DNA from 2 places in the Desulfosporosinus youngiae DSM 17734 genome. Region 2 is predicted to be linked to the other one. Evidence: riboswitches for the same ligand, from Rfam matches in the RefSeq annotation. Region 2 holds a riboswitch; the other holds the start of a gene.
What was found. Region 2 has a riboswitch for thiamine pyrophosphate ahead of thiC (phosphomethylpyrimidine synthase ThiC). Riboswitches for the same ligand answer to the same signal wherever they lie in the genome.
Positions count from the first base shown of each region.

Region 1: another riboswitch for thiamine pyrophosphate. It lies ahead of DESYODRAFT_RS01535 (thiamine-binding protein); the one in region 2 lies ahead of thiC (phosphomethylpyrimidine synthase ThiC).

Region 1 covers NZ_CM001441.1:291,338-303,840, reverse strand. The annotation lists gene DESYODRAFT_RS01570 (argininosuccinate synthase) at 1-406, opposite strand, end outside; gene argF (ornithine carbamoyltransferase) at 597-1,541, opposite strand; gene DESYODRAFT_RS01560 (cation:proton antiporter regulatory subunit) at 2,040-2,540, shown strand; gene DESYODRAFT_RS01555 (cation:proton antiporter) at 2,540-3,787, shown strand; gene DESYODRAFT_RS01550 (ABC transporter ATP-binding protein) at 3,988-4,734, opposite strand; gene DESYODRAFT_RS01545 (ABC transporter substrate-binding protein) at 4,815-5,816, opposite strand; gene DESYODRAFT_RS01540 (ABC transporter permease) at 5,890-6,672, opposite strand; gene DESYODRAFT_RS01535 (thiamine-binding protein) at 6,644-6,940, opposite strand; TPP riboswitch at 7,026-7,131, opposite strand; gene carB (carbamoyl-phosphate synthase large subunit) at 7,339-10,539, opposite strand; gene carA (glutamine-hydrolyzing carbamoyl-phosphate synthase small subunit) at 10,529-11,629, opposite strand; gene DESYODRAFT_RS01520 (acetylornithine transaminase) at 11,774-12,503, opposite strand, start outside.
Region 2 covers NZ_CM001441.1:4,133,583-4,146,085, forward strand. The annotation lists gene DESYODRAFT_RS29620 (hypothetical protein) at 261-392, opposite strand; gene thiD (bifunctional hydroxymethylpyrimidine kinase/phosphomethylpyrimidine kinase) at 453-1,244, opposite strand; gene thiE (thiamine phosphate synthase) at 1,257-1,883, opposite strand; gene thiM (hydroxyethylthiazole kinase) at 1,874-2,674, opposite strand; gene thiC (phosphomethylpyrimidine synthase ThiC) at 2,714-4,012, opposite strand; TPP riboswitch at 4,076-4,187, opposite strand; gene DESYODRAFT_RS19130 (DUF6179 domain-containing protein) at 4,353-5,720, opposite strand; gene DESYODRAFT_RS19135 (DUF6323 family protein) at 5,704-6,204, opposite strand; gene DESYODRAFT_RS19140 (DMT family transporter) at 6,694-7,620, shown strand; gene DESYODRAFT_RS28780 (hypothetical protein) at 7,756-7,902, opposite strand; gene DESYODRAFT_RS19145 (alpha/beta hydrolase) at 8,202-9,152, shown strand; gene DESYODRAFT_RS19150 (nucleotide triphosphate diphosphatase NUDT15) at 9,292-9,801, shown strand; gene DESYODRAFT_RS19155 (CcdC family protein) at 9,813-10,304, opposite strand; gene DESYODRAFT_RS19160 (ABC transporter permease) at 10,442-11,296, opposite strand; gene DESYODRAFT_RS19165 (ABC transporter ATP-binding protein) at 11,281-12,198, opposite strand; gene DESYODRAFT_RS19170 (hypothetical protein) at 12,198-12,503, opposite strand, start outside.

The DNA.
Region 1 (12,503 bases), 1.8 Mb from region 2:
CTGGATTTAATGCTTTGACACTTAGCTCAAATCGGACTTGGTCATTTCCTTTACCAGTTGCGCCGTGTGCGACCGCAACCGCACCTTCCTTCTCCGCAATTTCCACTAGACGACGAGCAATCAATGGACGAGCAAAGGAGGTGCCCAAAAGGTAGCTACCTTCATAAACTGCCCCAGCCTTAAGGGTTGGAAAAATAAATTCTGTGAGGAATTCTTCTCTCAGATCCTCAATATACAGTTTGCTCGCACCACTTTTAATTGCTTTTTCCTGAAGAGGAGCCAACTCTTCCCCTTGACCGAGATCTGCCGCCATAGCAATAACTTCGTACCCATAAGTCTCTTTAAGCCAAGGTATAATAATGGAGGTGTCTAACCCACCAGAATAAGCTAATACAACTTTTTTCATGTCTAATCTCCCTCTTAATTAGTTTTCTGGTCTCTCACTTCTATTACGGAAAAATAGATTCTTGTAATCTTTAGCTTCAATAATAGATTCCTCATGAGTTTCTAAAATGAGTATTTAATTTGGTATAGTATACTACTATAGTTTTAAATTTACACGCAAGGTCAGCATCGAATTACCGGCTAATTAATGATTATATAACTAAAGCCATAATCGCTTTCTGAGCGTGAAGACGGTTTTCTGACTCATCAAAAACCACGGACTGAGGCCCTTCGATCACATCTTCTGTGATTTCTTCTCCACGGTGAGCGGGCAGACAATGCAGGACAATAGCTGATTGATTCGCCAATTTAAGCGAGTTAGAATTTATCTGATACCCCTTAAAAGCTGCCATGCGCTCGTTTGCCTCTGCTTCTTGACCCATACTTGCCCAAACATCTGTGTAAAGCACATCGGCACCTTTGACCGCTTCTGAGGGGTCATCTACGATTTCTACTAAGCCGCCATTTTGCTTGGCGTCGGCTTGAGCTGCAGCGACAATCAATGGATCTGGTTTATAACCCTGCGGAGAAGCAATGACGACATGTAATCCCATCTTTGCACCCCCATACATCAAAGAATGCGCCATATTATTTCCATCTCCTACGTAAGCAAGCTTTAAGCCCTCTAAGCGTCCTTTATGCTCTTGAATCGTCATCAGGTCGGCAAGAACTTGGCAGGGATGAAGTAAGTCTGTCAGGCCATTAATAATTGGAATCGTAGCGAACTCAGCCAGCTCTAAAACTTCTTGATGGCTGAACGTTCTAATCATGATTCCGTCAACCATCCGGGATAGAACTCGTGCGGTATCAGAAATGGGCTCTCCCCTACCCAATTGGATATCTCGTCCGCTTAAAAATAGCGCATGTCCCCCAAGTTGATACATCCCTACCTCAAAAGAAACTCGAGTTCGGGTAGATGACTTTGTAAAAACCATTCCTAACGTCTTTCCCTGAAGAATAGGATGCGGACGTCCAGCTTTTTGCTCCGCTTTAAGATCTTTAGCAACATCTAAGATGTAACTTAATTCATCTTGGTTATAATCATGAAGAGAAATGAAATCCCGTCCTTTAAATAATGAATTATCAATTGTTTTCATTCGTACTCACTCCTTCGATATGAATTATTATACACATAATTGCATAATAATTCAATAGTAAACCTTTATTTTCCCTTGTCCTATGTAATTAGTAAAACTCCTACTGAGAGTGAACTCCAGCAGGAGCTTTTAACAATAAACCCATTATACTATAGTATTTGTAGCTTTTGCATACTTATAACTACTTCTTCGGGAATAAAGAGTGAAGATATAGAGAATGACAGCCAAAATTTTCATTATCATAAAGCCGCTTTATGGTATAATCATCCATATTTTAGTTAGTTTGATATGTTAAAGCTTGACTGGAGCACAAGAAATTTTATAGTCTACTACTGGCGATAATGGATTAATACTTATATAATAAAACGATAGTGATAGTAAGCGACCTAAATCCGAAAACAACCTCTTTTATACTTTTATAAATAACACTTTCTCTTTTTTTAAGGAACTTTATTATATTGTTGCGCCTTGCGCACAGCGAAAGGAATGAATTTTAAAATGAAACAGATAAAAGAAACAGATTTACCAGGTATTGGCAAAAAATTTCAACTCCAAGCCCGCAGCGGTGAAAAGATAGTCATAGTGGTACATGATGACGGGCGAAGAGAAATTTATCATTTTTATCGTGAGGACCCTGATGATTCTATCTCCATGGTTACTTTGGATGACGAAGAATCTCGTTGTATAGCTGCTATACTCGGAGGGATGACTTATCGTCCCAAGGCACTAGAGACCGTGGATGTTGCCTTAGGTGATATGCTCATAGAATGGTATAAAATCGAACCTGATGCGTATGCCATCGGCAAATCCATTAAGGATCTATGTATTCGGCAAGTTACGGGAGGTACCATTATTGCGATAGTAGAACAGGATCAGAGTAAAACCGTCAATCCTGGTCCCGAGGCGACATTCCGAAATGGCGCTACCGTTGTAATTCTTGGTGAAAAGAAACAAGTTAAGGCCTGTAAACACCTATTATTCCATGGGAGTGTACAATAATGGAGCACTTAATACTGGAGATAGGGCTTGCGTTAGCTTTAATTGCCGGGGCAGGACTTCTGTCCGGCAAACTCCGGATTTCTATTGTGCCGATTCTAATTGTAACAGGAATGATCGTCGGTCCGCAGGCACCTCACTTAGGTCCCTTAGACTTTAGATTTATTCAGAGTGCTCCCTTAATCGAGTTTATGGGACGTTTGGGGGTTCTGTTTCTCTTGTTTTCCCTAGGGTTGGAATTTTCAATAAAACGTCTTTTAACGGCAGGTCCATCGATCATCAGAAGCGGAACAATTTATATGGTTATTAACCTGTCCATAGCTATTATATTTCCTTTGCTTCTAGGTTGGCCAATTAAGGAAATACTTGTTGTAGCAGGTATTATGACAATATCGTCCAGTGCAATCGTAGCAAAAGTTATTGTTGATTTAAAGAGGGCAGCTAATGATGAAACGGAAATCATTTTAGGATTAATGATGTTTCAAGATGTCTTTGTGGCTATTTATTTTTCTGTTGTTTCCGGCCTGGTTCTTGCTGGTTCCACTTCCATCACAGATATAATACTTAGTGCAGTTATGGTCCTTACATTTATTGGTGGTTTCTTGTTTTTAGGGCACAAGCTGGTTCCAAAGCTTGACCATTGGTTAGACATTCCTTCAGACGAAACATTTATGCTCGTAGTTTTCTCCATCTTACTTTTGGTAGCCGGTTTTTCTGAGACTCTGCACATTGCTGAAGCCATAGGGGCTTTACTAATTGGTCTGGTGCTGGCAGAAACAGAACATTCCGAACGCATAGAGCATTTAATTGTTTCTTTTCGCGATTTCTTTGGAGCCCTATTCTTCTTTAGTTTTGGTCTAAGTATCGACCCCTTTGCCTTGGGCGGAGCTGTTTGGTCAGCCATAATTGCTGTTATCTTAACCATTTTAGGCAATGTTGTATCGGGCGTTTGGGCTGGCAGGAAAGCTAGTCTCTCCCATAGGGCGTCACTGAATATTGGTTTGTCGATTATTTCCCGAGGTGAATTTTCCATCATTTTAGCCACCCTTGCAAAAACGGGTGGATTATTGGCTATATTGCAACCATTTTCCGCACTATATGTTCTCATTCTCGCCATTCTAGGACCCTTGTTGACGAAGGAATCACGTTGGGTCTATAATCGGTTAAGACCATTACTGAAATGGCCACAAATTCCAGAAAGAAGAAAAAAGTTAAGAAATATAGAAAACCTGGCTAGCAGTAAGCCTTAGACGACAACTATGGATAGCCAACCTTACCTATAACCATGGATAGATGGAAAGTAATACTTCCCAAATAGTAAAAATAAAGATCCCTGAGTAAATAACTCAGGGACTTTTATTTTTGCTGAAACATATCAATCCTATGCTCAACAATATCGTCAATACATTGAATCCAGACAAGGGGAGATGCTTTGCGGCTGTTAACCCTTTTAAGCGGAAAGCCGCTTGATAATCTCTCGCTTATATCCGATAAATGCATCGGATACTAAGAATTCATCTCCCCGGGGGCGAGGCGTATCGATAACAATCTCATGGGCAATCACCCCTGGGGGTCCTGTCATGACGTAGACCCTATCCGAAAGCAAAATTGCTTCATCTATATCATGGGTGATGAATAGCGCAGACATGTTAATGCGCTCCATTAAGGCAAGATACCATCGGTGCATGGCAGTTTTCGTAATGGCGTCCAGAGCTGAAAATGGCTCATCGAAAAGCGCAACATCCTGAGAAAATAAATACGTTCTCAAAAGGGCCGCTCGTTGCCGCATCCCTCCTGAAAGCTGGATGGGATACTTCTTTTGGGTGCCCTCCAGCCCAAACTCCCGGAAATGGCTTAATGCCTGGGCTCTTGCCTGCCGCTTGTTCACTCCGCGTATGAAAAGCGGCAAGGAAATATTATCCAGAACAGTCATGTGGGGCTGCATCAAATCTTTTTGCTGCATATAACTTACTTTGCCTGCCTGTCCGGTGATATCCTCACCATTTAGGAACACCTGACCTGTATCAGGAGCAAGCACACCTGCAATCACATTGAAAAGTGTACTTTTACCGATACCGCTTACACCCAGTAAGCTTACCAACTCGTTTTCTCCAAGTCTTATATTGATATCCTTTATAACTAATTCACCCGCAAAACGTTTGGAGATATTCTGAGCCTCAAGTTTAATTAATTTCATCGTTACTCCTATAGATCTTTTGTCTCTGATTTACAAGACCTCACTTCTATAAAGTGGGGTTAGTTCTCAGCCAACTTAATTCACTTAGGCAGATAAACGTTTGTAAAGCCTGTCTGAGAATCAAGTTTCCTGGAAATCAGCTTATTTTCATACATCCATGTATAGAAATTGTCCCATCGTTTTTCGTCGATATATCCCCATTGCTTGGCTTCAGCCTTATATTGATCTGCTAGATACTTTTGACTGGCCGTTGCAATATCCAGATCAACCTCAGGTGCATTCTTCACAAGAATTTTCGCTGCTTCTTCAGGATTTGCAATGGCATATTCATACCCTTTTGCCACTGCTGCCAAAAACTTTTTGGCCGTATCTCCGTTTTGATTTAGGTATGTCTGACTGGCCGCAATAACCGGGGTATAAAAATCCAGTACTGGATCAATGTCTTTAAAGGCAAAAAAGTTTGTATCCAGCCCCTTTACTTTGGTGGCCACTCCATCCCAACCGTAGAAAATCCAAACAGCATCAACATTACTTTGCAGCGCTGAAATGATATCTGTTACGGTATTCGGAATCATTTTTACGTTATCGTAGTTCCCACCATCTTTGGTGATAACTTGCTTTAAAATAGCTTTTTCAACAGGAGTATCCCAAGTAGCATATACTTTGTTTTCCATGTCCTTAGGACTTAGAATATCATCCTTCTTTAAGGAAATAATTCCGGATGTATTGTGTTGCAAAATCGTGCCCACGGCAATGACATCCAACGGATTATTCGATGTAATAGCAGCCGCAATTTCCTCCTGGAAGCTCACTGTAAACTCTGCCTTTCCTGCCGCTACCAGGGGCAAAGCTCCGCCTTCCGGCGGTTGAATGATATCAACCTCCAGACCTGCATCCTGAAAATATCCCAGTTCCTTTGCTGCATATACTCCCGTATGGTTGGTATTGGGAGTCCAATCCAGCACAAAGGTGATCTTTTCAACTGCCTGATCTGTCGGTTTATCAGTACCCGTTTGGGCACAACCGGTTAACCCCAGTATCATTAAAATGCCAACCACCATCACGATAAACTTTTTCTTCATGTGCCTTCTCTACCCCTCTACTAATTCTTTAACCTTTTATGATTCTCCCACTTGATTAGAATTGTAATCCCGATCAGTTCTTAACTTCCTTTTCCTCCTCGGCATGTCTCCAGGGCATTGCTCTTCGTTCTATCACTCCAACGCATTTCATAAGCAGCAAACTCAAAATGATGATCAGAAAAATGACTGCGAACATCTTATCAAAAGCGAAAGATTTCCGCACACGCGTCATATATACTCCTAGTCCACTGTTTCCTCCCAGCCATTCCGCTATGACAGCACCAACAATAGCATAGGATACTGATATTTTGAGACCTGAAAAGAAACCTGGCAAGGCGTTAGGAAGCTTTATGTACCGATATATTTGCCACCTTCTGGCACCTATCGCGCGCATTAAATTCATGGCATCATCATCGGAAGATTTGAAGCCCCCTAAAAGCGCAATAGTCATCGGGAAAAAGCAGGTTAATACGACCAGCATAATCTTAGGTGCCATATCATACCCTAACCACAATACCAATAAGGGAGCAAGCGCAACGGTCGGTATCGTCTGCGTAACGACCAGAAGGGGATGCACTGCCTTATATAAAACTTCAAACCGGTCCATCAGAAGCGCTATGCAAAAAGCCAAAATAATACTGATACCCAGGCCCGCAAATGCTTCTGTCAGAGAAACTGCAGCATGCTGCATCAGTTCGGAAAACGAACTGATAAAGGCTCGAATCACATCGATAGGCGAAGGCAGCATAAACTTAGGCACAAGTCCGGATTCAGTCACCATCTGCCATATCAGCAGCAAAAATAGCAACAGGGCTGTCGGGTAAAGCTTATTGGTGATGTTTTGTAACTTTTTCATCAATCGTCCAAATTCCACCACCTGGTTTATAGCTTATTTTTACGTAGGACATCACACTAGGCGCACCTTCCTCAATACAAATCAGCTGACAGCGTTTTACAATATCCATAAGCTGTTCAAACTCTCCTTCAATAGTGGTTTCAAACGGGCCCACAAACATATTAAGTCCGGTAGATTTCAAGTACGCAATAACTTTGTCCACCACGCGCAGGATTTCTTCACCCTCCACAGCCGGTAATACTTGGATTGCAACGCTCGCATTAATCATTTGCTTCTTCTCTCCTTCAATATAATCATAAAAATAAAAAACCTCCAAAAGTAGAAGGTTTTTGCTCATGCAATACACGGGCACACGATGCATGCACTTTATTCCCTCCGCTAGCATTACCTAGTTCAGGTCAAAGGGTCGGAACTCATATTTCCCTCTCAGCCGACAGCTCAGCTCCCCTAGTATTCTATTGTCATTATCATAGCATTCCACTTGTGCTTGTGTCAACCAACTTATGATACCACTGACTTATAATCCCAGCCTATCTCTGATTATCCAATGACCCCGATAGCACCAAACTAATACTAAAATGCAGAGCAAATTTGCCAAAACTTTGCTATACATCAGGTGCGCAACACAATTTGTCACGCCTCTGATGTACATTATTTATCCGCGTCTTAGGCCTGCATTACCAAATACTCCTGCAACGAGAGTACCTGTGGCGTAGTATGACTTCGTATCTCCTGAAACGCCCGGACAACTGCTTTCGCTGTATCCATGGATGTGAAACAAGGTACCCCATGTTCCGCTGCTAATCTTCTTAACAGATATCCTGTTCTCTCAGAGGTCCCTTGGTTGGAAGTGCTGAGGAGAAAGGAAAATTCTTGTTGCCGAATAGCTTCTTTAAGGGTCTCACTCGATTCACTCACTTCCTCAACCTCTACCCCGCATAGGGCTAATGCCTTGGCAGTATCTCCGGTTCCTTTGACCCCAAACCCTAACTGAGCCAATTGCCGAGCCAAAGTGATAGCTTCCGGACGATCTTTCTCTGCTACAGACACTAAAATATTCCCATCCTCAGGCAGCGGAATCCGGGAGGCCGCAAAGGCCTTCGCTAGCGCATGCCCAAATTGGGTGTCCATCCCTAAGACCTCACCTGTCGATTTCATTTCAGGTCCCAGAGAAGTTTCAACTTTAGTCAGCTTCTCGAAGGAAAAGACGGGGGCCTTAACCACAACGAACGGTACCTCAGGAGCAAGACCATGGGCATAGCCCATCTCCTTTAAGGCTTTACCTAGAGAAACCTGAACCGCCAGGTTTACTAAGGGAATTCCTGTGACTTTAGAAAGAATCGGTACCGTACGGCTTGCTCTAGGGTTCACTTCCAAAACATACACCTTGCCTCGCACGACAACGAATTGAATATTAATAAGTCCTCTTATTCCGATTCCTTCGGCTAAACGACAGGTGAAATCTTCGATTTGTTCAATTTCAGAGGGGGTTAAGCTCTGAGGCGGATAAACGGCCAGACTATCTCCAGAATGGACCCCGGCTCGTTCGATATGCTCCATGATACCTGCCACTACAGTTATCTCCCCATCTGAAACCGCGTCAACTTCAACTTCTTTCCCATCCAAATACCTATCCACTAAAATGGGATGTTCTGGAGAAAGGTGAATTGCCCGTCTTAAATAATTTTTAAGTTCATCTAGGTTCTCTACCACTTGCATAGCACGCCCCCCAATGACATAAGAAGGACGAACGATCACTGGAAATTCCAGTTCCTCAGCAATTCTTTGGGCCTGATCGATCGAAGTAACACTTCGTCCTTCAGATTGTGGGATTCCTAACTTACTGAGCAGCTCAGCAAACCGCTCCCGATCCTCAGCCATATCAATCGCATCAACTGGGGTACCTAAAATTTTAACTCCGGCAAGTTTCAGACGGCCAGCCAAATTTATGGCCGTCTGTCCTCCAAACTGGACTAAAACTCCATCCGCTTTTTCTTTATTTAAGACATGAAGCACATCTTCAATGGTCAATGGCTCAAAGTACAATTTATCTGCTATATCAAAATCTGTCGATACTGTTTCAGGATTATTATTGATCATAATGGCTTCTACGCCAGCTTCCTGCAAAGCTGTAAGAGCGTGAACGGAGCAATAATCAAACTCAATCCCTTGCCCAATTCGAATAGGTCCCGAACCTAAAACTACAACTTTAGGGCCGGTGCTCACCTTTCCCTCATCCTCTTCCTCATAGCTGGAGTAGTAATAAGGAGTTGCCGAAGCAAACTCTGCGGCACAGGTGTCAACCGTCTTATAAACCGGAATAATCCCAAACTCTGTGCGCAAAGCGCGAACCGTTTCTTCTGAGCTGCCCGTAAGTTTAGCGATCGCTAAATCAGAAAACCCCAGGACTTTTGCCAAGCGCAGCAACTCAGTCGTTAACGGCTCATTTTGCAAACGCTGTTCGAGTAAAACCAATTCCTTAATCTTATACAAATAGAACGGATCAATCTGCGTAAGCATTTGAACCTCCAGGATGGTCCAATCCCGGCGAAAGGCTTCAGGAATGGCAAAGAAACGTTCGTGATCCGCAGAATTGAGTTTGTCTTCAATCTCCATTTCTGTCCAGCCCCCGGAATCCTTAATCCGAAGACCAACCGTACCAACTTCTAAAGAGCGGGTCGCTTTTAAAAGAGCCGCTTCCAACGTCCGCTCCATCGCCATTACCTCTCCGGTCGCTTTCATTTGCGTACCCAACCGATGATCCGCTGCCGGGAATTTATCAAAAGGCCAACGAGGGAATTTGACAACCACATAGTCAAGAGCCGGCTCAAAGCAGGCACTGGTATGCCCAGTTACTGGGTTTGTCAATTCTGGAAGGGTAAATCCAACTGACAAAAGAGCCGCCATTTTGGCAATCGGATATCCGGTCGCTTTAGAGGCAAGAGCACTTGAGCGACTGACCCGAGGATTTACTTCAATCACAACATACTCCCGACTAACCGGATTCAAGGCAAATTGAACATTACACCCGCCGTTTACACCAAGGGCTCGGATAATCTTTAAAGATGATGCCCTCAGCATCTGATATTCGACATCACTCAAGGTCTGCGAGGGGGCAACCACAATACTATCTCCCGTATGTATTCCTACCGGGTCGATATTTTCCATATTGCAAATTGTTATACAGTTGTCCGCCGCATCTCGCATGACTTCATACTCAATTTCCTTCCAGCCCGCCACACTCCGCTCGACAAGACATTGCCCAATGGGACTGGCTTGGAGGCCTTTATTTAAGATTTCCTCTAATTGTTTAGCGTTTTTGACAATCCCGCCGCCCGTCCCGCCAAGGGTATATGCCGGGCGAACAATCAGCGGAAACCCATGTCGTTTGGCGAACTCCTCTCCTTCTTCCAAAGAGGTTACAATCACACTCTCAGCCACCGGTTCTCCCAGCGAGAGCATAGTTTCCTTAAAGGCATCACGATCTTCTGCTTTATAGATCGTCTCTGAGTTACAGCCAATGAGGTCCACGCCATAACATTTTAGAAGCCCGCCCCGCTCCAATTCCATTGCCAGGTTAAGCCCAGTTTGCCCGCCTAATGTAGGCAGAAGCGCATCAGGGCATTCTTTGCCAATAATCCGTTCTAATACTTCAGGCAACAGAGGTTCGATATAGGTGATATCTGCCGTTTGCACATCCGTCATGATGGTTGCTGGATTGCTGTTAACCAATACGACTTCCAATCCCACTTCACGGAGAGCTCTGCACGCTTGGGTCCCGGCATAATCAAATTCTGCGGCTTGCCCGATCACTATCGGCCCGGACCCTATGACAAGGACCTTCTTCCACGCCGGGTTAAGAGGCATAACCAGCCCTCCATTCCTGCATTAATTGCGCAAACTCATCAAAAAGATACAGAGATTCACTCGGTCCCGGCCCTGCTTCCGGATGATATTGAACTGAAAAAACAGGTAAATCCCGATGCTTTACTCCCTCGATACTTTGATCATTAAGATTGCGATGGGTTACGTAAAGAGGAGTCTGCTCCAGACTTTTCTCTGAAATGGCATAGCCATGGTTTTGTGAAGTAATCGTCACTCGTTTGGTCTCTAGATCTTGTACGGGCTGATTACCTCCCCGATGCCCAAACTTCATCTTATAGGTATCCCCTCCTAAGGCAAGGGATAATAGTTGATGTCCTAAGCAAATTCCAAAAATAGGACGTTTCCCCATTAACCTTTTAATCGTTTCTATCCCAACCGCTACCTCTTTAGGGTCTCCCGGTCCATTGGATAGAAAGACCCCATCAGGTTGCAGATTCAGTATCTTTTCTGCAGATGTAGTATGAGGAACGACTGTCAAGCTAAACCCATTTTCTTGCATAGCCTGTAAAATATTTTTCTTAATTCCGAAATCCAAGACCACGACATGGAAAGAATCTCTTTCAGATTGAACAGCGGGCAAGGTGTAGAGCTTCGGAGTACTGACCTGAGCCACAACATCGGCTGGAACAGACCTTGTTTTCACTCGGGTAACCCATTCTTCCAAATTCTCTGCTTCGGTGGTGATCACGCCCCGCAGTACACCATGTTCCCTAATAATCCGGGTTAAGGAGCGGGTATCAATCCCCTTTATTCCTACAACTCCGGATTGTGCCAAGGTCCTGGAAAGGTTTTTTTCCATCTGCCAATGACTAGGATTACGTGCGGCTTCTTTCACAATAAACCCCTGGACCTGAGGCTTCTCCGATTGGTCATCTACTCTGTTGATCCCGTAGTTCCCAATGAGAGGATAGGTCATACACACCATTTGTCCAGCATACGACGGATCGGTCAACACTTCCTGATAACCAGTCATTCCCGTGTTAAAGACAACTTCTCCAAAAGCCTCTCCCGTCGCCCCAAAAGATTCCCCTAATAGAATTTTCCCGGTCTCAAGTATGAGTGCTGCTTTCATTCCCATCCTCCTCGGAACAATCTCTCATCTATTATTATTTAAATCCTCTGCCTGGATATCAGTATCCTATTTCTGCTTCAGCCCCCAGACTCCCCATATCCTCTTTAACCGGCGGACTCCGGCTTTCATTCCCTTCCTCCTGAATTACCTCCAGATTCTTGAGAGAACTTCATCTAAAATTCCCAAGGCTTTATCTATTTCTGTCTTCTCAACCGTAAGCGGGGGGAGGAAGCGTAAAATCTTGCCTCCAACACAGTTAATCAGAAGCCCATTTTGCAGGCAAGCCTCAACTATTTCAGGACCTAGTTTAGAAACGGGCCATCCTACTATAAATCCTTTTCCCCGGACAGACTCACCTGTCCGGTATTTCTGGACCAACGTTTCTAGTCCCTGTTGAAAATAGGCTGCGCGCTCTTGGACCCCTTCTAAGAATCCCTCTTCAAGCATAATGTCTAAAACCGCACATCCTGCCGCAGTGGCTAATGGATTTCCTCCAAAAGTTGAAGCATGATCTCCGGGCTGAAAAGCTCCAGCCACTTCATCCGTGGCGAGCATGGCTCCAATCGGTACACCACCGCCTAAGGCTTTCGCTAAAGTCATAATATCCGGAACTACACCGCTCCACTCATAGGCAAAGAGCTTCCCTGTCCGACCAACACCGCACTGCACTTCATCAAAAATCAACAGGGCCCCGTACTGGTCACAAAGCGCTCGTGCTTCCCTGAGAAACTCTATCGAGGCAGGAATTACCCCGCCCTCTCCTTGAATAGGCTCAATAAAGACTGCCGCAGTATCATTGCTGACCTTCGCTCTTAGAGCATCGATATCATTCAAAGCAGCATACGTGAAGCCCAAAGGAAGCGGATCAAAGCCC
Region 2 (12,503 bases):
TCCCTTATTTACCTTAGGCAGAAGCCTCCGCCTCTGGATCTCTGTTTAAACTTAAGCATTGATGGAATTTCGAGTTATACCTACAAATTCCATGTTATGTGTACATTATTCGCCGTCTTCCCTTCATTTCCTCTTAAGAAACATAAATCGTGGCGGAAAGCCGTTAACCAGAATTATCATCAGGCTAGCGTGGCTCAATTGGCGGAGCAGAGGATGAAAAAGAGAGTTCTTCCAGGTCGGGCAGCTTCGCCCACATCCGCTTACCGCAGCATTCCGAGGCTGGCCCACTCGCCGGTGCGGGACTCCGCCAAACCTCCGGGTAATACCTGATGTGAACCCGTGGCTCCGTCTTCCCGCACCGGCTTGTAGGCTTTTAACGCCTCTCCATGCAATGGGTTCGCTTCTGTGGGCGAAGCTGCCCTTTCTCTGGGGTCCCTGGATTTTTCAAAGGCTTACAACTCCTTAAAGAAGCGGTAAAAATGGTGTACCGGACCTACTCCATGGCCTAGGGGAAATGAATGCTCGATAGCTCCTGAAAGATAGGATTTTGATTTTTCGACAGCTGTCATTAAATCATAACCCAAGGCTAAATGTGCGGCGATAGCCGCGGAGAGGGTACATCCGGTTCCATGGGTATTTTTCTTATTGAGGCGCGGGGACTTAAACCAGGTTAGATCTTTTCCATCGAAAAGAAGGTCATTTGCTGCCCCTTCTAAATGCCCGCCTTTAATCAGAACGCTTTCCAGGCCTAAGGAAAAGATTTCTTGGGCAGCTGACTCCATCCTTTCTTCGTCTGTCACTTCCCAACCGAGCATAGCCTTCACCTCTGGCAAATTGGGCGTAACCACCCTGGCCAAAGGAAGGAGCTCCTTCTTCAGTGTTTCAATGGCTTCAGGTTTCAGCAGATGATAACCGCTTTTGGAAACCATCACTGGGTCTACCACAATATTTATGGCCTTCCAGTCCTTTAAAGATAAGGCGATTTGCTGAATGATCTCAGGATTAGATACCATCCCAATCTTAACGGCATCAACGGGGATATCATTAAAGACGGCATCAATTTGGGCTTTAACCATCTCTCTGCTTATCTCCTCAACCCGTTCTACACCCTGGGTGTTTTGAGCCGTAACCGCTGTAATAACACTCATCCCATAAACCCCTAAAGCAGCAAAGGTTTTGAGGTCCGCCTGAATACCTGCTCCTCCGCTGGAATCCGAGCCCGCAATCGTTAAGAGATTTTTCATGGTTTTCCCTCCTCAATGATCTTTCCATAAATTCTTCAGTTCCCTTGCTGCACAATATGGATCTTCTTCGCTTAGGATCGCTGAAATCACCGAGATCCCATTAATGCCTATGCTTTTAAGCTGGCTCAGGTTGGCTGTCCCTATGCCGCCGATTCCTACAACCGGAATGTTTACACACTGCTTGATGGTTTTCAGCCCCTCTAAACCAATCGGTTCCGAGGCATCCTTTTTGCTGCCGGTAGGAAATACCGGGCCTGCTCCCAAATAATCCGCTCCCATCGCTTCTCCGTAGACAGCCTCTTCCTGATTAGCAACGGAATACCCTAACAGCTTATCTTTGCCGATCATGCGTCTTACATGCTCTATGGGCAAGTCGTTTTGGCCAATATGCACACCGTCGGCATCAAGAACAAGGGCCAGATCCACCCGGTCATTGATAATCAGCGGCACTCCAAATTCTGCCGCGATTTTTTTGACTTGCAGCCCAAGCTCGTAAAACTCCTTGGAGCCGGCATCCTTTTCCCGAAGCTGGATAAGGGTTACCCCTCCCTCCAGTGCTCTTTTTACAGATGTTAAAAAATCCTTGGAACCAACCAGCTTACGATCCGTCACTAAATACAGGGTATAGTCTACAGCCATTGTACCCGCCCCCGTTTCAGAGCTTCCTCATCCATAAGGCTGATCTGGTCAATCAGGTGTACCCGGAACGTCCCGGGCAAATCCCCTCCCGGTGCTTCCTGAGCCAATTCGCCGGCTATACTCATGGTAAGCAGTGCCGCAGCCGTTGATAGGAAAGCATCATTATTTGCCCCGCAGAATCCCGCAACCAGAGCCCCGGCCATACAGCCGGCACCTGTGATTCGGGTCAGTATTTCCGTGCCGTTTTCAATCAGGCAAGCTCTTTGACCGTTGGTAACGATGTCTGTTTTACCCGTTGCGGCCACGACACACCCGTATTCCTGCGCCAGTTTTTTACAGGACTCTAAACCATCCTCTCCTTCGTCCAGAGAGTCGACCCCTCTCACTTTAGCCTCAACTCCCGCCAGGGCTTTGATCTCACCTAGATTCCCTTTGATTACCGTAAATTGACCGAATTTATGCAGCCTCTCAATGGTCTCTTTTTTACGCGGAATCGCCCCGCAGGCTACCGGGTCCAGAATGATCGGATTCCCTTTAAGAGATGCTCCCCGAACCGCAAGATACATGGACATTTCCTGTTCTTTCGTCAGGGTGCCGACATTGAGATAGAGAGCATTAACCATCTGACTAAATTCAAAAACTTCATCGGAAGCTTCACACATAGCGGGGGAGGCCCCGGCTGCCAACAGGATATTGGCACAGTCATTGACTGTCACGTAATTGGTAATCGCCTGAACAAGGGGTGTTGTTTGTCTAACGGCTTTCAGGCATTCTATTAGTTTATGATTCATAATGGTCACCCTTTCACCTTTTAATTTATACGAAGATACCTAACAGCCTGTGAAACTGGTCCCCATATACTCACTTATCAACTGATAGGCACAGAACTTTCCGCACATGGTGCAGCGTTCCTGATCGTCATCGTTTTTATCCTTTCTCATTTTGGCGGCTTTTTCGGGATCAATCGACAGCTCAATTTGTTTTTTCCAATCAAGCGCTTTGCGGGCTTTTGCCATCTTGAGATCCCACTCCCACGCTCCTTTGACCCCTTTAACCAGGTCTGCTGCATGTGCTGCGATCCGGGCAGCGATAACCCCCTCTTTAACATCCTCTTCAGTTGGCAAACCCAAATGTTCAGCCGGTGTAACATAACACAGGAAATCTGCTCCGCTGGAAGCGGCAATAGCTCCCCCTATAGCTGAGGTGATATGATCATATCCCGGGGCCACATCGGTAACCAAGGGTCCCAAAACGTAGAAAGGTGCATTATGACAAAGGGTCTTTTCCAGCTGCATATTCGCGGTTATCTGATTTAAAGGGACATGTCCGGGCCCTTCTACCATAACCTGTACTCCAGCCTCCCAGGCACGTTTTACCAGCCCTCCCAAGGTGATCAATTCCTTAATCTGCGGAGCATCCGTGGCATCAGCCAGACAACCGGGCCTGAGCCCGTCACCCAAACTTAAGGTCACATCATACTTTAAGGCCATTTCCAAAAGCCGGTCATATTGCTCAAAGAGCGGATTCTGTTTCTGATGATGGAGCATCCAAGCCGTGATAAAGGAACCTCCCCGGGAAACGATATCCATGACCCGGCCCTTTTCTTTGAGTTCGTTGATCACGTCCATCGTAACCCCACAATGAACTGTGATAAAATCCGCTCCATCCTGGCAGTGTTTTTCTATGCCGGTGAAAATATCATCGGCCGTCATTTCTACTAAACCCCTGCCTGTCTTCTGAGTATCCACCAATACTTGATATAAAGGAACCGTTCCAACCATGACCGGGCAGGCTTCGATAATGCTTTTCCTGACCAGATCAATATCTCCCCCTGTACTTAAGTCCATAATAGAATGGGCACCGGCCTGAATCGCGACGTCTAGTTTCGTCATTTCCTTAGCTAATTCCGGGTAAGCATCGGAAGTTCCGATATTGGCATTGACTTTTGTTGACAATCCTTTGCCAACAGCAATTGGGCGTATGTTTTTATGATTTATGTTGCAGGGCAAAACCACCTCACCTGAGGCAATCTTCTGCCTGAGTTCTTCCCCGCTGATCCCTTCTAACTCACCCGCTTTTGACATCTGCTCCGTGACGATTCCTTTTTTGGCTGCTTCTAATTGAGTCACTGATATTCACACCTTTCTAATTTAAAAAACACAGACCCGTGCAGGTCTGTGTTCTATAAGCTAACGCTATCTGTCCACCTTCCCTACGCTGGCATTACCCAGATCAGGTTAAAGGGTCAAAGGATTCATCAGTCCTTAATCTCAGCCGACCTTTTCGGCACCCCCAGGAACTATTCAGTTTATCGTTGAGAGGATTCTATCATAATAATTGGCAAGTATCAAGCTGCTATAACCGGGTCCATGTCCTAATTATTTACCCGATGTACTGGTTGATTATCTATATTTTTCTCTCATTTCTGTCGAAGGTTATGATTATGCTTTTGTTCAATCGGCACCTTAATCAGAAACGATGCAGCTGATTGGAAATTTCCAAAATCCGCTCCTGCTGTTCTGACCCGACTAGCTGAAAATAACGTCTTAAATATGACCTTAAGGCCCGTTCAGGTTCAGATAAATCGACTGCTTCAATCTCTGAGTTGAATGGATACTTTCTGATCAGTGCGGCGATCTCGACATCCCCAAGGATACTAAGAACTGAGGTAATTTCTTCTCCGCTTAACTCAGCGTCTAAAAGAATATCTTCCATATCTCCAAAGGATCGAACCTTTTCTTTAATAAGGGCAAGCTTATCCGATGAATACCGGCATATTAACAATTCATCAATCAATTTGCGATATTCCTTATCATCCATTTTCTCTCCGGATATAAACTGTATTTTAGGTTTAAGGTCTGGATTAACAGGAGCTACGAAAGTTTTACTGAGAGTTTTTGTCCTGACTGCATTAAGGATAGTTGCTGTGATTCTTGGCAAGCTTCGATCAACGTAGTTTTTCAGTAAAAGACTTGTAACCTTTAACTCTTTCAGCACTTTTTCAGATGCCTGACAAATCTTCAAAGTAAGTAAAGAATCGTCATCCTTTAAAAGGTTGTAATTCAAACCTTGGACTTCTTCTTTGGAAAGGGCTAATTCTACAACCTTGCGGTTTGTAAGAATACATCCGATTGCCGCCGTCATCACTTGTTCAAAAATATTAATTAACAAGTCCTGGTATCCCTCATCATATCCGCTAAGCAGATGGTGAATCTTTTCCGGGTCAAAATAGCTGCAAAATCGATTTTCGAGAAGTAAGTTGTCGAGGTATTTTTGAATATACTCGATTCCGGTTAAATCTGTTATTGGATTACAAAGCTGGTAGTCAAAGGACGCCGCTACTTCATGAGCTGCATAATCGGGATCGTAGGACATAAAAAAACTGCCAATGCCCGTATCATCAAGTGTCTGGTTATAGGTATAGTTTAAGGTCATTATTTTATTACCTTTAACTTGTTCATAAATATGCTTAGAAGAATGTATTTTGGCATTGATTAAAGCTCTTCCTTTTTGATACATTTCCGGAATGCCGGCTGATTTAAGTGCCTTGACTGCGCTGTCGGCATCGGGGAAGGATTTTAGATAAATACCTATTGTATAGAGGTTGGATTTCATAATACTTTCGGCGGTTTCCACTTTGATTGAACTACTATCGCCACAGTTGTACCTTTCAACTTTATTGGCCAGAAATTTTAAGCACTGCATTTGAATAGTTTCAATTTCGGAATTGCTCATGAGCTGGTTGGCATAGACTTCTGCCAGAATTGAAGTAAAATAGAATTCACCGCTTAAATTGTTAGGGTTAATGATTTGTCGTTTTTCAATATTCAGCATCATTATCCTCCTCATGGTTCTCCTCAGACGTACAATCCTCCGAGTGTTCAGGATCGTACCCGAATCGTACGTTCCGTGCCATTTTTGCAAGCTCACGTCCCGAAAGCAGTTCCAGGGAGCCCTTACATATACCATCAAACTTTCTTTTCATAAATTTTATAAGATCGTCGTCACTCATGAGCTCAAGAGTTTCGTTTTTGTAAAAATAAAACATATCGGTCAAGTCATGGAGGGATTCTGCATAATTGTGCATCGAAAGATAAGGAGAGTTATAAAATTCCCGGATTATTTTTTCTATGACTCCTCCTCCGAATTCGATTCGCCCATTGTTTTTCAAGGCCAGAGTACGAGTTTCAACTAATTCAACAGCATCGTAATTAGATAATGTCAATCCGAATTGAGCGGTAAATTCATTACATTTTTCAAGTTCTGCCACCGCTTGTTTTTGGATTAGTCCTGAGGATAGAGTCATTATTTCAAAAGACAATAGCGGCACCCCCAAAAGAATTTTACAAAAAGGTTGACATGTAACTGAATTTATGATATGATATAGTTGTAGTTATATGGATATTTTACATAGTTCACTGTATACCTTATCATTTTTAAGTTAAAAAGACAAACAAAAGACAACATTCTTTTGTTTGTCTTTTCTTTTGGGCAACTTTCCCTCCTTTTCCCTTTTTGCTGGTTCAAGTGTCAATATTCCTATATCCGATTGCCATTTACGGCGCTTTTGCTAATTGTTTATTTACCTATAACACTAGAGTTTTTGCCATTTATCTGCGGCAGCTCATAATGGCGTTTTCAGGCCCTTCAAACATCGTTTTGAAGGGCCTTTTCTTGTCCTATTCCGCAGATGAAACCTAAGTTAAGATTAGCTTTTTGTTGAAAATTACTTAAAATTCAGCAACTAGATAGCAATATATAGTATAATGGATTTTGTCGATTCAGTTGCAGCCCATAGAAAAGAGGAATTATGATGAAGGATATTTTAAAGGCCAATATAGCAATGGTTGCTGTCATAATAATTTGGGGAATATCTTATGTCAGCATTAAGGTAACAGTTGCTGAAATTCCCCCTATTACCATGGCACTTATTCGTTTTGCCATAGCCTCCTTAATACTCGGGATAATGATCCGCAGAGTTGAACCTCAGACGAAGCTGGATAAGTCTGATCTGCCGAAAATGTTTTTAGGCGGAATTTTTGGCATCACCATTTACTTCATTTTTGAAAACATCGGAGTCAAACTCACCACAGCAACCAATGCTGTCCTGATCGTTTCGGTCGTTCCAATTATTACAATCACTTTGGATGTACTGTTCTTTCATGGCAGGATATCCTTGATAAAGCTGGCGGGGGTTACCATAGCTCTAGTGGGCTCTTACCTTGCCGTTACTGCCAATGGTAAGGTTGAACTGAATTCCGCTCATTTTGTCGGAAATATTTTGATGATTGCTGCCATGCTGTCATGGGCATTTTTCACGTTGATTAACAGGACGCTTCAAGAAAAATATTCAGGGTTTTTTTTAACGACTTACCAAACCATCTTTGGAACCCTGTGTTTTATCCCTTTATCACTCATCGAGTATAAAGAATGGGCATTGTTTTCTCTTATAGCTTTCGTCAATATTTTGTTTCAGGCAATTTTTTGTTCGTGTATAGCCTATTTATTATATAACTACGCCTTGAAGCGTTTGGATGTGGCATTGACGACCATTTACTTAAATCTGATTCCCGTCGTTGGGGTCCTCAGCGGTTACCTGATACTGAAAGAAACTGTTTTGCCCATCCAGCTTATCGGCGGGATAATAACAATTCTGGCTATATTAATCATTAATTTTGAGTTGGGAGCCCTTCGGCGGACGTTTTCTGATAAAAGCCATACGCTGAATAGCAAGTAGACAAAAGAGTAGGGTAAAGGAGTTGGGCAGGCAAGCGAATGGATTGCTCCGGTTATAAGCAGACTATCTGAAATAGCCACACAAAAAATCACCCCACTGACAATGTGTCGGTGGGGTGATGCATTTAATGAACCCTTAACCATGAGTAGGATCTGTATTTTCATTAGTAGGTATATCCGTCTTTTTCGCAATCACTTTTGTTTTAGGTGTTATTATACCTGGTTTGGGAGTATTTCCCAATGGCAAGAAATTCGTATTTCTGCTTTTACCTAAGGTTGCCATGTTTTAATCTCCTTTACTCTAAAATCTGAATTTAGTTTCTGCAAAAGGCAAATTTCTAACACGACAATTTATACCATTGTCCTTTCATTATTATTTATAGAAAAGGTTTAAATAGCAAACACTACCTTAACAGAATGATCAGGAATTAGAATCGGACCCTGGATAATCTCAATATCAAGGCTCTTTGAATATAATAGATCACCATAAGGAAATACAATTAAAGAACTGTAACAATATCAAACTTCAAAAATACTTGGTGCCGCTATTGAGTGACCTAGATAAAATAGTGAGATGATTATATGAAGACTAGCTATAAAGCGGGGATTGTAATTCTTACTGCTCTTGTAATTATTACAAATATTGTTGGAATCAATATCGGTAATCAATATTACCAGAAAGTCTGCATGCTAAATATAAATCCGGCAACTACAGGGCTTGAGTATTATAAAACCAGCTTCAATTATGAGAGATTTACCCAATTGCAGTCCAATAAATTGTGGATTGAATCAGATTTTGATTATCAGCTTTCCGGTACATATATATTAAATCCTGAACCGACCAATAACACTGTAATTTTAGTTCATGGCATAGGTGCTGACCGGTGGGAAGCCATGAAATATTCAGATATGTATATTGACATGGGCTTTAATGTTTTAGCCTATGATTCACGAAAGCATGGCCATAGCGGAGGGAAAGACATAACTCTTGGTTTTTTTGAAAAGACCGACCTCAACAACGTAGTAAATTGGGTCAAATTGGTTAACCCAAATGGGATTATAGGCGTGCACGGAGAATCTTTAGGGGCTGTTACTGCCCTGCTTCAAGCAGAGTTGGATCAAACAAGAAGGTCTGTCGATTTTTACGTAGTAGATTGCCCCTATTCAGATTTATGGGATTTAATGAATATTAAACTCACAGGTAATTTACGGCCCAGTTTCCGGCTTTCCGGAGCATTTATCTTATTTTATGCAAATATTATTGCCTTAACTAAGTCAAACTTTTCACTTCATGCAGTATCCCCAATCACTGTAATCAGCGATATTGAAACCCCCATAATGTTTATCCATGGCAGTAATGATACCTTCATACCAGCCTCTATGTCATTAGAATTATACTTAAGCAAAAAAGGCCCGAAAGAACTATATATCTCTTCTGGTGCGGAGCATGCAATGTCTTATCTTACCAATAAGGAGGAATATGTCAGTAAAGTCAAGGGATTTCTCGCCGGGCATAAGTTGCTTGGATACTGACCTGCCTCAATGTTAAGCAGGCCAAATTTAAATTGAAATTACAACGTTCAATTGATATCTTAGTGGATAAAGAATTAGATTGGTTAAAAGGCAGGTGGAAAAACTGAATTCAGAAGAGTTAAGGAGCTTTGAAGCCAACATGCGGTACAAATTTTGCCCCCATTGCGGCGGAAAGCTATCCGCAAAAGAGACGCTTTCCCTCAGCAGACCGAAATGTCTGACTTGCAATAGAGTATTCTATCAGAATCCTGCTGTAGGAGTTGCTGCGATCATTATCCGTGACAAAAAGATACTTTTGGGGAGAAGAAATTCAAGCTATCGGGATATGTGGTGTATTCCCTGCGGATATGTGGAGTATTACGAGGATGCCAGAGAAGCCTTGATTCGGGAAATCAAAGAAGAAACCAATCTGGAGATTAAATTAGGTACGGTATTTGACATACATTCAAATTTCCATAATCCGGCTCAGCATACTGTCGGAATATGGTTTTTAGCGGAAGCCTACCAAGGGGATATAGCTCCCGGAGATGATATCGAAGCATTAGATTTCTTTTCAAGTGCAGAGATTAAAGCACAAAATATAGTGCTTGCCTTTCCTACAGATATCAAAGTATTAGATGCTCTTGTTAATAAGGGATTGATATTTTGATAAACCCAAGATTACTTATTATCCAGTTGTCTCTTTAATTTTCTGAACTCCATAAACATGCTAATGCGCCACGGCAGGATCATGCTAAAGGCAAGGATAAAGAAAATACCACTCATTTGCGCGGGATCAATATTGATGGTCTCCGCAAGGACAATCTTTCCGGTCATTCTTAAAGCGACTAAGCCTATCAAGGCTGCTAAAAACAGCTTTGATCTTTGGAGATAGATCTGGTTGTCACGAATTTCAAATTTAGACGTTTTAATTAAAATGATCGAGAAAAGCATTCCCATGACAACGGAACTTATTAGTTCAAGTAATGTTGGTCTAAACATTGGCAGGATAAACATACCCGCGCCGGTAGCCATGAAAAGCGGCGGCAAAATGATCGTTCTGGCGGCTGCCGGTTTTTTTGTGTTTCTCAGCCGTACTAAATTGACGACAACAACCATTAACAATGACACTACGATTGATGCAATGACTAAAAACTGTTTTGTTAACATCATTAAACCCTTCTATCCTTCAGTTGTACCCCTATTAAAATATAACTCTTTGCTTCTATAATCAAGCAAAGAGTTATATTTTTGCAGACGTAAAGAGATAGTTAGCTTTTTTGTCTGGCTATTTAATTTATAGACCTGTTCTAAGTGATATCTTTATTCGAAAATTTCCGGATCGCTAACATCACAAATCCGAGCATGTAGACAGCAATGTATACAAACATCCAGACACTTGCCGGTTTGCCGCTGCCGGATAAACTGGCTGCTGACATTGCACTTGCCGCAAGTTGAGAATTAGGAACCATGACCCGTTCCATCGTGCTATAAATCGTTTGGAAAGGGGAAACCAGGCTAATAAAAATTCCTGTCCCAATCACCGAGTTATTATTCACGTACTGTCCGATCATCTCGACCATTCCGCCAACATTCCCTAAAATGTATATAAAGATCATTAAGATTCCATTGGATACTGCTTTTAAAGACACAGATCCAAACAATGTCAGGCAAAGGACTGCGACCGGCAGCAAAAGATAGAGCAGCCATCCTGTAAGGATTTGAGAGAACGTCAGACTGGTTATGGTGCTCAACCCAAATAAGGCTCCGATGACCAGAATTAATGAGAAAAGCAGCGTCGCGTACGTACAGGCTAAAATCATCAGTCCGCCGAGTTTGCCAAGAATATACTGATAGCGGTGAATCGGACGAGAGAGAATCCCTTGAATTAATCCGGACTCCAGTTCCGAGGCAATGGCACCCGATCCAAGCATAATCGTCAGCAAAGCTATTAACATAGCAGAAAATTGAAACCCCATTTTGGTAACCATTTGGATCGCAAAGGGTCTGAATTGATTTCCCATTCCATGAGTCACGGATGAGTTGGGAAAATAATTGAGCATTAAGGTCCAGAATACCAAGTACAAAAAGGTGACAACACCCATTACGATAAAGGTTTTTTTACGAATGGCTTCCTTAAGGGTTGTGATTAATATGGCAGCGATGGTGCTCCCTCCTCCCCCACGATCTGCATAAACACCGTTTCAAGCGTCTCCCGATGGGGTGTTAACTCATAAAGTGTCGCACCATTTGCAATAAGTGCCGCTGCCAGAGCAGGAATCTCCTCGTAATCGGTTAAAGAAACGGTTAGACTGCCATCAGCTAGTATTTGCAAGGATTCATGCTGATTATTTATCCCTGACAACAAATCGTCGCTTATGCCCTTGGCCCGAATAGTTAAGGAAATCTTATTCATGAGCAGCTCATCCATCCGTGCGGATCTGACAACGGTCCCTTTATGAATAAACGTAACACTGTCGCAAACTGCTTCTACTTCACTTAAAAGATGACTGTTTAGAAAGACAGTTGCTCCTTCATTTTTTAAAGCTACGATAATGTCTCTGACATCTTTACGGCCAATTGGATCCAGAGCAGATGTCGGTTCATCCAGGAAAACCAGTTGTGGATCAGGCAGCAGCGCACAGGCTAACCCGATGCGTTGCTGCATTCCTTTACTATACGAACCCACTTTGTATTTTTCTTGCCCTTCAAGACCTACCAGCTTCAAGACTCTGGCAATTTGATCCTTTTTATTTTTCAATCTGATTAATTGAGCGTGGAAATTGAGCAGATCCAACCCTGTCATCCAATCCTGGTATCGAAAGAGTTCAGGGAGGTAACCCATCTTTTCTCTCGCGGAAACATCCCCAAGGGGCCTGCCTAATACAGTGCCGCTTCCGGATGTGGGAAACACAAGACCGGTTAACATCTTAATACAAGTACTTTTCCCGGCGCCGTTACGGCCCAGGAATCCATAGACTTGCCCGGCATCTACTGCAAGGTTGATATTGTCACATGCCGTTTTATTGCCATAGGTTTTAGTCAAAGCATGTGTCTCGATAATCATTAACGAACACTCCCGGCGATTTTCACCAGCTCGGCATCCGTCTTATTACCAATTAAACTATACAAATTGCCATCTTTAGTCCAAATCAGCACTGAAGCGTTCTCCAGATCAGGCATTTTTTCCATGGCCATCTTATGTGCTTCTTTCAGAGCAGCCAATTTTTCTTCACCATATTTGCTCATCAGTTTTTGGCTCATTTCATCCATCCCGACCTGGGACTTATCTTGTAAGCCTTTCAGAGCCTGACTATGCGATCCCGGGGCTATCATATCCTGGGGAATAGTTTCAGTAAGTCCTTTCAAATC